Regions from separate parts of the Pseudobacillus sp. FSL P4-0506 genome, predicted to be linked through region 2. Evidence: predicted binding sites of a transcription regulator. Region 2 holds the regulator's gene; the other holds the start of a gene.

Region 1 (7,539 bases), 1.1 Mb from region 2:
GAAAAGAGATTCATCAAGATATTCTATTGCTATGTTCTGTTATTAATTATGAAAATACTGATTATTATTCTTAAGTTCCTTTCCCCGTTCTTCTGCACAAAAGGTTTTGTTACTTTTTATTTTTTTCAACTTATATAAACACCCTTAATTCTTACTACCTCTTATGGCAGTTCCCCACCTTTATAACCTTTCATAGACGCACTCTATGATTATTCTTTAGCACTCCCTTATGCACTACAGATAAATGAAGGGTATTCTTGCCAAGAAAAGAGTCGATTGATGCTCTTTCTTCTTCAGTGTAAAGTCCAATTCTTCATATAATCTCATCTACCGTACAATTGATCTTTTCTCTACTGACATGAAATAGTATGATTTAATTGATTCATTCGCATTCTTTATGAAATATGCTAAATAAAAAAAGCAAACGGGTGTTAATGACCCATTTGCTTTTTTATTTTATCTACTTTAACAAGTATAATTAGGAAGCATTGGCTGCTGCGGAAATCTCCGCTTCCCAATCATCTTGAATGTCTTCATTATCTAGCACAAGATTATAAATCTTCCATTTTCCGTCCATGCCTTTTTTCAAATAAGCCGTTCCTGAAGCATCCACGTTCATACTGAAAGATAAATCTGGTGACGAGAATGATACTTTATACTTTAGATTATCCATCCGAACTTTTGCAAAGCGTTTATTGACAGTTACAGGATTGATCTCATGAGTGCCAATTTGCTCAATAGTAAAAGTGCCTCCCATATCCTCTATGTCACCCGGTAATTCTACCGTGTCAAGCGATTCCGATAAATAATAGCCTGTCGCTGTATCCTGATAAAGAGCTTTAAGCCCGGCTGTATTTTGCTCTTTCATTAATCGCATTTCTTCTTGAACGTTGCGATTCACAACTGTCTTGATTGCTGTTTGATCGGCCTCGCTCCCCGCTTCTTGATGAAGCGCCCGGTCAATCATAGCAATCGCTTGGCCTCGGGTAGCTAAATCATGGGGCTTAAATGTATCACCGTATCCTTGAATAATCCCGTTTGCAGCAGATTTTACAATCGCCTCATAAGCAAAGTTTGTAGGCGGGACATCTTTAAATGTCTTCGTTGGTGCTTTAAAAGCCACTGTATTGCTGAATGCCCGGTAAATCATTGCTGCCATTTGGTCACGCGTAATATGCGCATCCGGGTTAAACTTTCCATTAGATCCACCAGCAACGATCCCATGGCTACTTGCGATACGCACCGGCTCATAATACCATTTAGAAGCTTTCACATCAGGGAATTCTTTTACATTCGTTCCAGTCTTCAAAGATAAAGCACTTACTAAAATCTTTGTGAACTGTGCGCGGTTAATTTTTTCCTCTGGACGAATACTTATGTACGAGTAATCGTATATTTCGCCATCTTCTTCAATTGTTTCGGACTCGACGTATCCATCAACAATATCAGAGTAAACAAACCGTTCAATTGAATCATAAAACCGATGGTTTGGACCGACGTCCGAAATATCATAGCGCTCTACAGGCTTTATAGCCGCTGAAGCACTTGAAGAAAACAATAATCCAAATGACAATCCTAAAATTGGTAAAATCTTAAATGACTTCAAATTTTTATCCTCGCTTCTAATAGTTTCTGTGATTGAGACTTATATTATAGCTTTCTAACAAAAATTACAATATAATTTTTTACTTTTATTGAAAAATATTTATTTCCACAAAAAGGATATAATTCAATAAAAAAACCACCTTATGGGTAGTAGGAAATACCTAGTTGTTCTTCAGCTCATATAATCAATAGCTAGGCTGTCTTTTTTGTTAGTTATCTAGCTAATCAAAGTGATCCGCCGCTTACAAAAAATGGTGAAATTATCCTTTCATATCTCAAATTCCCTCTGTGCGCCTTTATAGAAGAACCGTATGAAAACATGATTTACCTTTGTTCAAATGAATATGGCACTCACTTCATGTGGCTTTCTTATAGTAATGATCAACCTGAAAGTCTATCCTAGCAGTCGGTGTTTTTTATTTTTGCACACTTTCTGCCCAATAAATGATCTCTTCATCAGAATGACTTTTCTTTTACATCATCGTGCGGTGGTTTAAAAAACATGTTGATACCTAGCGGTTTTGCTAATGTTTGTTAGTCATTCACATTTTTATCCATAATTGGATTGATAAAAAAGAACGTTTGTTCTAAACTGGAATAAGTATACGGAGGTGTAATGATGAGGCCTGGTCTTACAAGATATATAACTAGTCAAGATTTTAAAAATTTTTATTGGCTGAAGGAAGAATTGCGATTATGCTGCAGAGAGAATGGGATAAGCGCATCCGGTTCGAAAATAGAACTTTCAGCTAGAATTGAAATGTTTCTTGAGACGGGGAAAGTAGAGAAGCCGCTCAGAAAACTAACGGTTCGCTCAAACCCCAACAAACAAAGATCGTTAAGTTTGGATACGGTCATTACCGAAAACCATCGCTGCAGCCAAGACGTTAGAGCTTTTTTCAAGTCAGCGATTAGTCCGAAGTTCCGTTTTTCTACATATATTCAACATTACTTTAAAAATAATATAGGAAAAACATATCGTGATGTGGTAAAGGCTTGGCACGAGGAAGAAGAGTGCAAGAAAGACTCACCATATAAGAAACAAATTGCCCCCCAATTTGAATATAACCAATTTATCCGCGACTTCTTCGCTGATCCAAAAAATAAAACAAAAAGTCATAAAGACGCGGTTAACGCTTGGAATGATATTAAAAAGCTTCCCGGGAGTAATAAGTATATTTCTAACCGTTAAACGTTGGGACGCTTACGGCTAATAAGCGCATCATAGTCTGCTTGTCTTTTCTTGAGACACGTCGGTTCCACAGTATCTTTATCGCATAAAAAAAACCAGCAAGAATGCTGGCGGTTGAACTAGACAGGTTTATTCTTTAACAAATCTTGCAGCTTTTTCTCTGCTTTTTCAAAATCCATGGATAACGCAGTTAAAAACTCAAGGATATCATTTCGCTTTGACATTTCTCTTAAAGAAAAAAATACAGCTGGTTTGTTAACTTTAAGAACCGTCATTATCTCTGTTGTCGGCAAAGGCAACGGAGATTTTATCCGTAGAAAAGATCGTAAAAAAACAATAAAATCAAATGCTGAATCAGGAGTATCCGAATAACTTTCCATCAGGCTGTAAAATCTTTTAATGCTCGTTCTTAACTCTTCATTTTGCATCATTAGTCCCTACCTTTAATTGGATTCACCAAATAGGACCATCATTTTCCCCTTTGGCAGCCCGGCTATCATAATTAAAAATCTTAGACCCGCGGCTTTGCGTCCTTACCTTTCGATAAGTTTGCCTTTATCATTAGGAATCACTTTATCAAACTACCAATAAAGCGATCACAATATCATAAGAAGAATATAGGAAATTATACCCTGAGTCAATATACCTTATGGCGCAATTAATTACCATTTTATTGCTCTGATATAAATTTACCTTCTCTCGATATAATTTATTTTTCAAAAGGAAATTTATGTATACTTTATTGCTTATAAACGACTCCTCTTTCTTTCTCTTGCTGATGAAAAAAAGCATCTGATTAGTTAATCAAATGCTTTTTCTTATTGCTCTGTTTAACTGATAACGGTTGCTTAATCCTTTAACCAATAAAAAAGTTCCTCATGTTTGTATACCTGTTCTGTTTCTAAAATAATTTCAGGCAATAAGACGTCCAGAGTATTCATTAATGAGTGTAGAGCCTGCTGAACCGTACCTTTCTCGAATTGATCCAGCGGCTCAGACAACTCATCCTCATCTAGAACGAAACAGCTTCCATTTGGAAGAGCCAGGACATCAATGATCAAGTCTTCAAAAGAGAGGATTTGACCGGTTATCTGTGTGTTCTTGACAATGTTAAAGTAAGAACCTAAGTAATTTCCCTCGCCATCCCTCCAAACATACGCATTGTACGGTCGATCTTTCCAATAGTAAGCAATCGTATAGCTGCCCTTAGGAATCGTTAATGATGTTTTCTCTGCCGTCATTGTAAACGACTCCTTTATTTTATGAAAAAGGACGATTTTTTGATCTTGCGCCTTCAATAGTTTGCAAACATGTTCAACAATGGTGAAATCATATCGTATCTTTCTTTCTATTATTTTATTAGCATATTGATTAATGGATGTATTTAGATGAATCATCGTTTAGTTTCTCCTTCTATCTCATGCTCTTGATCAGACCTATGTTCTGGTCCATTGTATCATCAAAAAGCAGCAATTTTTATCCATTTCGCTTCAGATTTACAAAGACCGAAGAACAACGAGGAAGAGAATGAGCAGTAAGAAATTAAGAAGAATGAAAAGCCTAAAGCCTTCCTTATTTCCTTTAGAAGGCTTTAGGCTTTATTGTGAAACCATGTTAACTGACGCTTTCCAATCAAACGGACCCGCGATTTTAAATTGAACGACTCCTTCCGTGTAGAGAGTTGTACTTTCTAAAGGGACGAATAAAAAAGAAATGATCTTCTGCTCATACTTTCTTGTAAGTATCTAATCGCAGAAATACATTGGAAGTGTTCGAAAGAGAGGATAGAAAACTGAATGAATGGCATGATTACTTTTAAATTAAAGCGTAAAGCAGCGAATGCGTCAGCGAACGAGGAAATGTTTCAAATTTGCACAGAAAATAATTGATGATTAAAACAGACCCATCCATCGGAAAACCCAAAGAAGAAAGACTCACACAGACTGATTCACACCGAAGACTTTTACAGAAAGCTTTTCTCTCTTTTCAACTTTTCCAATGTGACATGATCGATCAAGCAATTTTTCATGAAGCACTCAGCTATGATAGACAAAAGAGACGTCAAACGAATGAAAGCTTCGTCGTCATTCTTTTATTTTGCCTTTGAATGCCTGTGGAACATCGTTATAAAATTTATGAAACAGGTAGACAAGATAAGCGTTTAAATCAAATTGGTCTTTATGAACAAAATTAGACAGTGTTAAATTATTTTTTCTCATCATTGTTCTCCCTCCTCTTTATAGCATTCTTCACCCATAATAAATTCATTGTCATATGCCCACCAAGCTGCATACAAAACTTCTTCTAATTTCACTATAATGGAAAGCGCTTACAAAGTGAAGGGGGTATTACAAAAAAAATTTCGACGAATTTCTTCAAATAGAAAAAAGAGAAGATACAAATGGCTGCATGTCTTTCGTGTGTGGTTTCTATCCGCTGACAGTAGTGAATACATAGATAGCAGCAGAGAGAAATCAATTGTTGTGAAGCTTATAAGCACCCTCCGTAAAACATGTATCATTGACTATTCTTTAGAAAATGATTTGCTCGCCAGACAATCCATTCTGTACATAATTGGCCATAAAAATATAGACTGTAATTTCTTAGGCTTCACCTGTATAGTTACAGTAACATGCCTTCAAAGGAGTGATTGATTTGTTTATGAAAATTACAAAAGAACAAAAGGAATTAATGATTGCTGACATTCAAGATTTCTTTCTACAGGAAAGAGATGAGGAGATATCTGAGTTCGCCGCAGAAAGGGTGTTGGATTTCGTTAAGGAATTGTTGGCTCCGCATTTCTATAATGCCGCCATCTCCGATGCAAAGCATATCATTGAGCAACAATTTTCTTCATTGGAAGATGAAATCTTAACGTTAGAGCGGCCCATAAAACGCTGAAAGCTAGTCACTCTGAGAGTGAATTTACTACAATTCACTCTTTTATTGTATTCTTTGCACTTGTATCCTTAAACCAGTTACGGCTTTCGATTCTTCATGACTCCTATATAGAAGCGGCTAGGTTTGCCTGGCTTTGTTCGGATAAATAACAGAAAAGCCAGCCATACTACTACTGGAAGGTGGTGTATTGGTTATCGTTTTCCCTACCGTGCATACAAACTTTTGGGATGCTGTCATCGCAGTGCCTGTAGTCATGATCCTAACACAGCTAATAAAAATGTTCTTTCACACACCTAAGTCACTCGTTCCGCTTATAGCCCTTTTTAATGGTTTGCTTATATCTATCTTTATCAGCCACAATGGCCATCTCACCGCAGGATTATTTATGGGTTGGTTCTATGGTTATGCAGCAATAGGTTCTTACGCTTCTTTAAAAACGAGCGTTCTTTCCTATCTAAAAAAAGTTAGACGTGAGTAATGCGCCTTTTGCTGTCGTTTATTTGTTAAGCTTGAGAAAGTGACTCTCCTGATTGTCACTTTCCTTGAACTCCTTCCTCCCCCTCTCACTATCCGACTTCTATTTTCTTTCATGCTATTCTTAAGAACCCTCTTCATTTAATCAAGAGAATGACTCCAATTGATTAGAGGAACGTTGTTAAACACACTGGCCAGACCTACTCTAGCAAACCGATTTACTATAAACTCCCCCTATTCTCGCAATTAGCAATTGACCATGAAAACCGGCAATGATAGGATTAGAGAATTAAAGGAATAAAATAACAATCCCATCTTCAATACTTGACAGTAATGTGGATTTAAAGGAAGTGCCCTATTGTGTCAAATCAACAAGATTTAGTACGCGATACCAGCCAGGACCGTCTTCATGCTGATTGCGGAAGCTGTTTTGGCTTGTGCTGCGTTGCTTTACCTTTTGCCGCTTCAGCAGACTTTGCCTTGAATAAAGATGGAGGGGCTCCTTGTTCGAATTTACAAACGAATTTTCGCTGCAGTATTCATAAAGACCTGAGACAAAAAGGGTTTCGAGGCTGCACGGTTTATGAATGCTTTGGCGCGGGACAAAAAGTTTCCCAAATTATTTTTAAAGGAAAAGATTGGCGAAGCGCCCCCGAAACGGCCAAGCAAATGTTTGATGTATTCCCTATTGTACAGCAGCTTCACGAGATGCTTTGGTATTTAACCGAAGCTCTGACATTAGAAGCTGCCACCCTCATCCATAACGAACTTCGCTCGGCTCTAGAGAAAACAGAACAGCTTACCCATCTCAGTCCTGAGGCTATTGCTGAACTGGATCTACCGGCGCATAGATCTGATATCAACCTTCTGCTTTTGCGTACTAGCGAGCTCGTACGTGCGGGGGTATCCCCGAAACAAAGAGGGGCTAAGAAACGCCAAAAGCCTATCGGCAGAGGAGCCGACCTAATCGGGGCCAACCTTAAAGGCGCTAATCTAAGGGGAGCAGATTTAAGAGGGGCTCTCCTTATAGCTGCTGATCTCCGGGAAGCGGACTTAAGAGTAACTGATCTGATCGGCGCCGATTTTCGGGATGCGGACCTTAGCGGAGCTGATCTTACAGGATGTATTTTTCTTACGCAAGCCCAAGTGAATGCAGCGAAAGGAAACACCAAAACCAAGCTCCCTTCCGCGCTAACTCCTCCAGCACATTGGTCATAACAACGAGTCAAAAAACCCTTCTTACTTGGGACGGGACTGACCCCTATTTTTGAGACAGGGATCAAAACACCTTTAAGCAGCCAGCTGCCGATATTTGACCGGTGGCTGATTGTTTAGTTTCGCTTGAATACGGGTATGGTTATAATAGT
Region 2 (7,539 bases):
GAACAGTTCTTTTGCCCGTGAAACTACATGTTCAACTGTAAAACCATATTCAGTCATTACTTTATTTCCAGGAGCGGAAGCGCCAAATCGGTCAATAGCGATAATCTCGCCTTCATCTCCTGTGTAACGTTCCCATCCAAGGGAAGAGCCCATTTCAATCGCAAGGCGCTTTTTCACTTCTTTTGGAAGAACAGAGCGCTTATATTCCTGACTTTGTTTCTCAAAGCGATCCCATGACGGCATGCTGACAACAGACGCATGGATGCCTTCCTGCTGGAGAGCTTTTTGTGCTTCCACCGCTAAGCTCACTTCCGATCCGGTAGCCAGCAACAGCAAGTCTGCCTGCTCTTTTTCGGCTGCTGAAATAACATAAGCCCCTTTTGACACTCCTTCTGTCGCTGTTTCGGAAGTGCCTCGAATAGTCGGCAAGTTTTGACGAGTCAGCACAAGCACAGTCGGTGTTGATTCCGAAGAAACAGCTAACTTCCAAGCAGCAGCTGTCTCATTCGCATCCGCCGGGCGGACAACCGAAAGATTCGGCATGGAGCGAAGAGCGGATAAATGCTCAATCGGCTCATGCGTCGGTCCGTCTTCTCCCACCGCAATACTATCATGAGTAAACACATAAGTAACAGGCAGCCCCATCAAAGCTGATAGACGGATCGCCGGACGTACGTAATCGGAGAATACGAAGAATGTTCCGCCGAACACTTGCAGACCGCCGTGAAGCGCCATTCCGTTCATCGCCGCTCCCATTGCAAATTCCCGTACGCCAAACCAAATGTTGCGGCCTTCATAAGCAACAGGCGAGAAGTCTTTTTCATTTTTTATGGTTGTTTTATTAGAGCCGGCCAAATCAGCAGATCCGCCGATGAAAGTTGGAAGGTTCTTTGCAATCGCATTTAATACTTCTCCTGATGAAGCCCGGCTTGCTAACGATTTACCTTCTTCGTAAGATGGGATATCTTTGTCCCATCCTTCGGCTAACTCTCCGTTTATCGCAGCCTGAAGCTGCTGGCCAAGTTCAGGGAATTGCTTTTTATATTCTTCAAACAGCTGGTTCCAATCCTGCTCAACAGCTTGGCCTTTTTGAACAATCAGTTCTTCAAAACGGCCGTATACTTCCTCAGGCACGTGAAAATCCTGCTCAAATGTCCATTTGTAATACTCTTTTGTCAGCTTCATTTCATCTTCGCCAAGCGGCGCTCCATGTACGTCTGACTTACCGGATTTATTAGGTGAGCCATATCCGATAACTGTTTTTACTTCAATCAGTGTTGGCCGTGATTCGTCTTTTTGCGCTTCTTCAATCGCTCTGGAGATCTCTTCCATGTCATTTCCATCTTCAACACGGAGATACTGCCACCCATAGGCTTTAAAGCGGTCTTTCACACTTTCAGAGAAGGACTTATCAAGATCGCCATCAAGAGAAATATCATTGGAATCATATAAAGCAATTAACCGGCCGAGCTTTAGATGACCTGCAAGGGAAGCAGCTTCGGAAGCCACACCTTCCATTAAGTCTCCATCACCGCAAAGTGTGTATGTATAATGGTTGACTACGCTATATTGGTCCTTATTATAGACGGCAGCTAAGTGTCTCTCCGCCATTGCCATTCCAACTGCCATGGCAATCCCTTGGCCAAGAGGTCCGGTCGTTGCTTCTACACCGTCCGTGTGTCCGTATTCTGGATGTCCTGGTGTTTTACTGCCCCATTGGCGGAAATTTTTAATTTCATCCATTGATAAATCATAGCCCGATAAATGCAGAAGGCTATATAACAGCATAGACCCGTGTCCTGCTGACAAAACGAAACGGTCACGGTTAAACCATTTTGAATTTTTCGGGTTGTGGTTCATGTAACGGCTCCACAATGTATAAGCCATTGGAGCAGCTCCCATCGGCAGACCCGGATGCCCAGAATTCGCTTTTTCAATCGCATCTATAGAAAGTGTGCGGATCGTATTCACTGCTAATTGATCAACTGTATCAAACATGGAAAACTCCCTTTCCTTACAAATATTGTTCCTTCTTAATATATAGGTCTTTATCAAAATATACAAGATGTCTGAGAAGATCTATTATTTGTCATTTTCTTTTCCGTTTACTCCATATAAAAAAGCCAGCGTTTGCCGGCTCATTAATGCATTCTTTTACGTTTTTGAATGTCTTTAATTTTTTCAGGTGTCACTTCATTGCCTTCAGGATCAAAAATACGCACCGATTCCACTGTATTTTTCATGGACGAGCGAAAAGCACGTAAGTATTCTTGGCGCAGGCTTGTCTGCTCTGCTTGTTCCTCTGCGGACAGCCCTTCAGTTTTTGATTTCTTGGAAAGCTCATTAATACGAGCTAGTTTATCTTGAGAAAGCATAGATGGGGTTACTGCCAATTCGTTATAAATCAGCAGACTCTCCTTTCTTTTTCTTTAATATATTCTTGCCTTTATTTTATTAAAAGGGAAAGGAATAAACAAGAAAGATGCCTATTCAAGATCTTTATCCGCCTGTTCAGCATACTCTTTAAATCGTCTGTGAACTGTCGCCTTAGATACCCGATAACCAAAGCCGTTTAAAGTAGCAGCTATTTCTTCGAAAGTAAGGTTATTGCGGCGTAGACGGACAATTTCTTCCATCGGCACTTCCTTCCTCTCTCTTCCGGCTGGGTTTCCTCTATTCTTTAAATTGTCTTCAGGTCGAAAACCGTTTTCTACCGCCCGTTTCATTCCTCGCTTGATTTTTAAATTATGAATCTTCCGCTGGTATTCTTCTACCATGCTAACAATTTGAATAACCATTGAATCTGATTCTGACAGCTGCAGCTCTCCATCATCAGCGATGCTAAATACTTTTACTCCTTCTTTAAACAAGCAGTGCAGCAAAGCAATTTTAGCATTGCCTCGTCCAATTCGTGTTTCATCCTGAATCAGTACAGCATCAATCGATTCCTTTTTCACTAGATCTAGCAAATCAAGCATTCCCGGCCGATCTAATTCATAGCCACTCACTTGCTCTTTAATCACCGCTGCCACTTCATATCCTTTTCGGAAGGCAAGGCTGAGCAGTTCTTCCTCTTGCCGTTGAAGCGACGTTTCCTGTGTTTCTTTTTTTGTGCTTACACGGCAATATATAATAGCTTTCACTTGAAATTACTCTCCTTTAAAAGCGATCTGGCCGCCAGTATGAGATGAATGCGAAGTAATGGGAATAACGAGAGTGTCTCCCGGTAATATTTTAACGGAATGCAGCTTGTTCTCTTTTTGTATCCACATGATAAAGTCCTCTTCTTCCATTTCCTTGCTGTTATTATACTGTCTGGCAATGCTCCAGAGAGAGTCCCCTTCCCGTACGGTGATTTCTTCGTAAGGAAGACGTTTCTCACTCACATTAAAGATCAGCATGCTTCCTGCCATAATTGTAACAGCCATAAATAACAGAACAAAAGAATTCTTTTTAACAAACACTTTCATCATTCAACATCCCCTTCAAGCGAATACTCGTTCGTATATTTATCTTTATTTTAATAGGAACATTTGTTTGAGTCAAGATTTCATTCGAACTTATGTTTGTATCCTAAAAAGTGACATGTTATAATACAGAAAAGAGATAATCTAAGAGGTGCAGACAAATGACAAAATTATCGAAGAGGCAGCAAGATATTTTGGACTTCATCAAGCTTGAAGTTAAAGCAAAAGGCTATCCTCCTTCCGTGCGCGAGATCGGGGAAGCAGTTGGATTGGCATCCAGCTCCACTGTCCATGGCCATCTTTCTCGTCTGGAGAGCAAAGGACTGATCCGCCGCGATCCAACGAAACCACGCGCGATCGAAATATTGGAATTGGAAGAAAGCGTACCGAGACAAAAAGTAGTAAGTGTGCCATTAATCGGGAAAGTAACAGCCGGAATGCCTATTACCGCCATCGAAAATATTGAAGAATATTTTCCTTTACCGGAGCGGCTTGCACCTGCCGATGACAATGTATTTATGCTGGAAATCATGGGCGACAGTATGATTGAAGCCGGCATTCTAAATGGTGATTATGTCGTCGTACGCCAGCAACAGACAGCCAAAAATGGCGAAATAGTTGTAGCGATGACCGAGGAAAACGAAGCCACCGTTAAACGCTTTTTTAAAGAAAAAGACTTTATTCGCCTTCAACCTGAAAATTCATCCATGGAACCAATTATTCTGTCGTCTGCTACTATCCTTGGCAAAGTGATTGGCGTCTACCGGGATATCCATTAACTGCTGGACAAACTCCTTTCTGCTCTATTGTGCGGAAAGGAGTTTTAACTTTTTTGCAAGAGTAATAGAATAGCAGTTAACCTATCATATGACGAGCCTAAAGAAGATATGATTGTTTAATGAGAAAAGCCATTCACCGAACAACAATCGAAAGTTCCATTGCTAGATTAAAAGCAAGAGAGTCAGAGTCTCTTCAACCACCAAAAACCCCTGGACCTTTATAGGCCAGAGGCAGAAAAAATTGATGATTGAGTTCCCCACTTACGCAATAATGCCACGTTCATTCTCAAACTGTTTATATTGTTCCTCCTTCATAATCTTCTTTAAAATCTGCACCGCCTTCCACACTTCTTCATACGTGTTATATAAAGGGACTGGAGCAAGCCTGATCCCATGAGGAGCTCGAAAATCTGGAATAACTCCATTCACTTTTAACGCTTTACAAATCCGTGCAGCTTCTTTATGCTCCAAATAAATGTGTCCGCCCCGTCTCTTGTCTTCCAAGGGATTCCCTATCTTAAAACCGGCTTCGCTCAGTTCTTCTGAAGTGAGCTCGATCATATAACGCGTCATACATAAAGACTTTTTTCGGAGGTTCTCTATACCCGCCTCTTCAAAGAGTTGGAGTGAACCGATCAATGGAGCAATACTTAATATATGAGGTGTGCCGATCTGATAGGCTCCTGCCGCTTCTGCCGGCATGAACGTATGCTCCATATCAAATTGTTTCTCTTTGTTCGAACCAAACCATCCGGCAAGACCTGGCAGCTTGCCAAAATGTTTTTTATTTACATATAATCCACCGGCACTGCCCGGACCGCTATTTAAATATTTATAATGGCACCAAACCGCAAAGTCTACTTCCCATTCGTTCAATTGGTGTTCAATTGCTCCAATTGAATGACACAGGTCGAAGCCAATTAAAATATTGCGTTTATGGGCTTCTTTCGTTATGCGCTTTATGTCAAGAATTTGCCCGCTCCGGTAAAGGATGCTCGGCAAGACGATTAAAGCCACCTCTTCTGTCATTGCTTCAATCACATCTTCTTCTTCAATAAGACGCCCATCGCGGCTTTGTACGCGAATCAAGTGATCCTCCGGATGATAGCCTTTCAGCTGAATCTGGCTTCGTAGCGCATAGATATCAGAAGGAAACGTAAGTTCGTCTGCCAGTATTTTTGTTCGTTTGCCTTCCGGCTCATAAAAGGTGGCAATCATCTGATGCAGATTCGTTGTTGTGGAACCAGTCACTATTACCTCCTCAGGCCGTGCCCCAACTAACGATGCCAGCTTCCCACCAAGCCGCTCCGAGAGGTCATACCAAGGATAACCCCCTTCTGTCCACCCATCAATTCCGAACTGCTTCCACGAATCTAGCAACTCTAACAACGATTTCTCTGATCGTCTGGACAGTAATCCTAACGAATTACCATCGAGATAAATGATTCCTTCTTGAATATAAAATTCGTTGCGAAAGGATGCCAGCTCATCCTGTTGATCAAGCTTGCAGGCATATTCCCGAGAAGAATCAAACTGCTTTTTACCCATTTGTCCATCCCCTCTATTCTCTATATTCATTCTTCCAATTTCTACTATAACGATAAATGATTAGCCCGTCACTTATTCTTAAAAACATAAAAACCTTTGTGTATTAAGCAATAAAGAGTAATAAAATAATTTTAAGTTACTCTAAAGTAAGATAGGTTATTTAGGTCATTAGTTGCATAAATTTCCATCCTCATGAGATAATGGAGGTAAAACAGGAGTAAATTTATATGTCAATACTAATTTTAGAGTCTTTATTACTAGCTTTCCTTCTTTTAATTTATCCTTTCTTCGACGTTAAATACACAAAGTCGTTAAAGGAGAAAAAAGATACCCTTTCGAGAGTAAGATTCTTTAAATTTGTCATTTATTCAGAATGGACGATTGTAGCAGCAATCCTTCTCATGATAGTAATGACAAAAATAACGTTTAAAGATATGGGAATAACCCTTCCGCAGCAACCCCATTCAGAAGCGCTCGGCATGATCTTCGGCTTTCTGGCAGGCCTCTTTATTTTACTATTTGTTCTAATGAAAATACCGGCTTATCAACAACGCTTAAACAAGCAAACAGCAGACATCGACTACTTATTGCCCACAACTAAACAAGAAAGAAGATTATCTATCTTCGTTGCTATAACGGCAGGTGTTTGCGAGGAAATTATTTACAGGGGGTTTGTTATTCATTACCTGTCGAGTCTGCCAATTGACATTCAACCAATGTATATAATCATTATCTCAGCCGTTATTTTTGGATTTGGGCACATTTATCAAGGCTGGAAAGGCCTCTTGCTTACCGGGTTCATTGGTTTTATTTTTGCCCGTACTTATTTAGCTACTGGCTCCCTTTTATTCCCAATCCTTCTTCACATCGTCATCGACATGCGGTCTTTTTTATTTGTTAAGCCCTTGCCTAAAGAAAACCAAACAACTTTTACAAGAAACATTTAACTGTACAAAAAGCCCTTGATTTTGTCTGTATCAAGGGCTAAAAAGATTAATGTATTTTCAATATATCGGCATTCTTCCTCGGTGAGCTTATCTGTCGTAGATGGCTTAAACTTTGTAAATCTGCTTTTCTTTGCTTTCTTAAATATGCTTTTTGGTCCTCCATGAATAATAGGGCCAGGGCTTTTATTTTTACTATCAACTAATTCGGAAAAATAAGGGCTCCGAGCAAACCTGACATGCCCTTTTTTTAATACGCTCATACCTTAAAAGCAGTGTTGCCCTATCTAACGATTCTTCAAATCATTATTTAGGGATTTTTGCCGTCCTTTTTTTGCCATTCATCCTTTCCAATTGGATTTTATTCTGCCCCTGACGTTCAGCATCTTTTTTAAATGCTTCCATCGCTTTGATGCAAAGAAGATTCATTCATTACGCCTCCTTTATTTCTATTGAATTTGCTTCTACACCTGGCAGGAATAGACTCCTCAAAAAGTCAGCATCACAAGAGGCCATACTGTCGAAAAGCGTATGGCCACTTCTCGCTAGAGCGCTAAAAATAATAAGAAATGTACGGCAAGATCGAAGAAAAAGGACCAAAAAATTACTCTTCCTACGCTCGGGTAATTCCTCTGAATGATTGCCAAACAGACAGCTAGAAAAAATTAGTGTTTTGTTCCATCCCTCCGATCTTTTTGGTTTATGTTTTCCCTGTTCCTATTCAAAAAAACATAAACTACCACCAACCGTTATTTCTACATTCAGTTTCATCTCCTTGTTTAACCATCCAACCCTCTAGTT

What was found. The regulator LexA, encoded in region 2, represses DNA repair genes until DNA is damaged. The targets are predictions, from matches to a motif close to CGAACATATGTTCG.
Region 1: a site for LexA is predicted at 2,181-2,194, ahead of MKZ02_RS11155 (DUF6434 domain-containing protein). Genes of this name have one in related genera too.

The regions. Positions count from the first base shown of each region.
Region 1 covers NZ_JBBOOI010000001.1:2,240,824-2,248,362, reverse strand. Annotated here, with positions in the region: gene MKZ02_RS11165 (hypothetical protein) at 1-74, shown strand, start outside; gene MKZ02_RS11160 (S-layer homology domain-containing protein) at 479-1,606, opposite strand; gene MKZ02_RS11155 (DUF6434 domain-containing protein) at 2,225-2,797, shown strand; gene MKZ02_RS11150 (hypothetical protein) at 2,917-3,228, opposite strand; cyclic di-GMP riboswitch class I at 3,278-3,361, opposite strand; gene MKZ02_RS11145 (DUF402 domain-containing protein) at 3,646-4,194, opposite strand; gene MKZ02_RS11140 (hypothetical protein) at 4,882-5,019, opposite strand; gene MKZ02_RS11135 (DUF2164 domain-containing protein) at 5,453-5,698, shown strand; gene MKZ02_RS11130 (hypothetical protein) at 5,892-6,176, shown strand; gene MKZ02_RS11125 (pentapeptide repeat-containing protein) at 6,533-7,390, shown strand; gene MKZ02_RS11120 (IS3 family transposase) at 7,463-7,539, opposite strand, start outside.
Region 2 covers NZ_JBBOOI010000001.1:3,296,834-3,304,372, forward strand. Annotated here, with positions in the region: gene tkt (transketolase) at 1-1,998, opposite strand, end outside; gene MKZ02_RS16355 (DUF896 domain-containing protein) at 2,142-2,375, opposite strand; gene MKZ02_RS16360 (YneB family resolvase-like protein) at 2,487-3,143, opposite strand; gene yneA (cell division suppressor protein YneA) at 3,150-3,473, opposite strand; gene lexA (transcriptional repressor LexA) at 3,629-4,246, shown strand; gene kynU (kynureninase) at 4,508-5,794, opposite strand; gene MKZ02_RS16380 (CPBP family intramembrane glutamic endopeptidase) at 6,022-6,741, shown strand; gene MKZ02_RS16385 (hypothetical protein) at 7,045-7,167, opposite strand.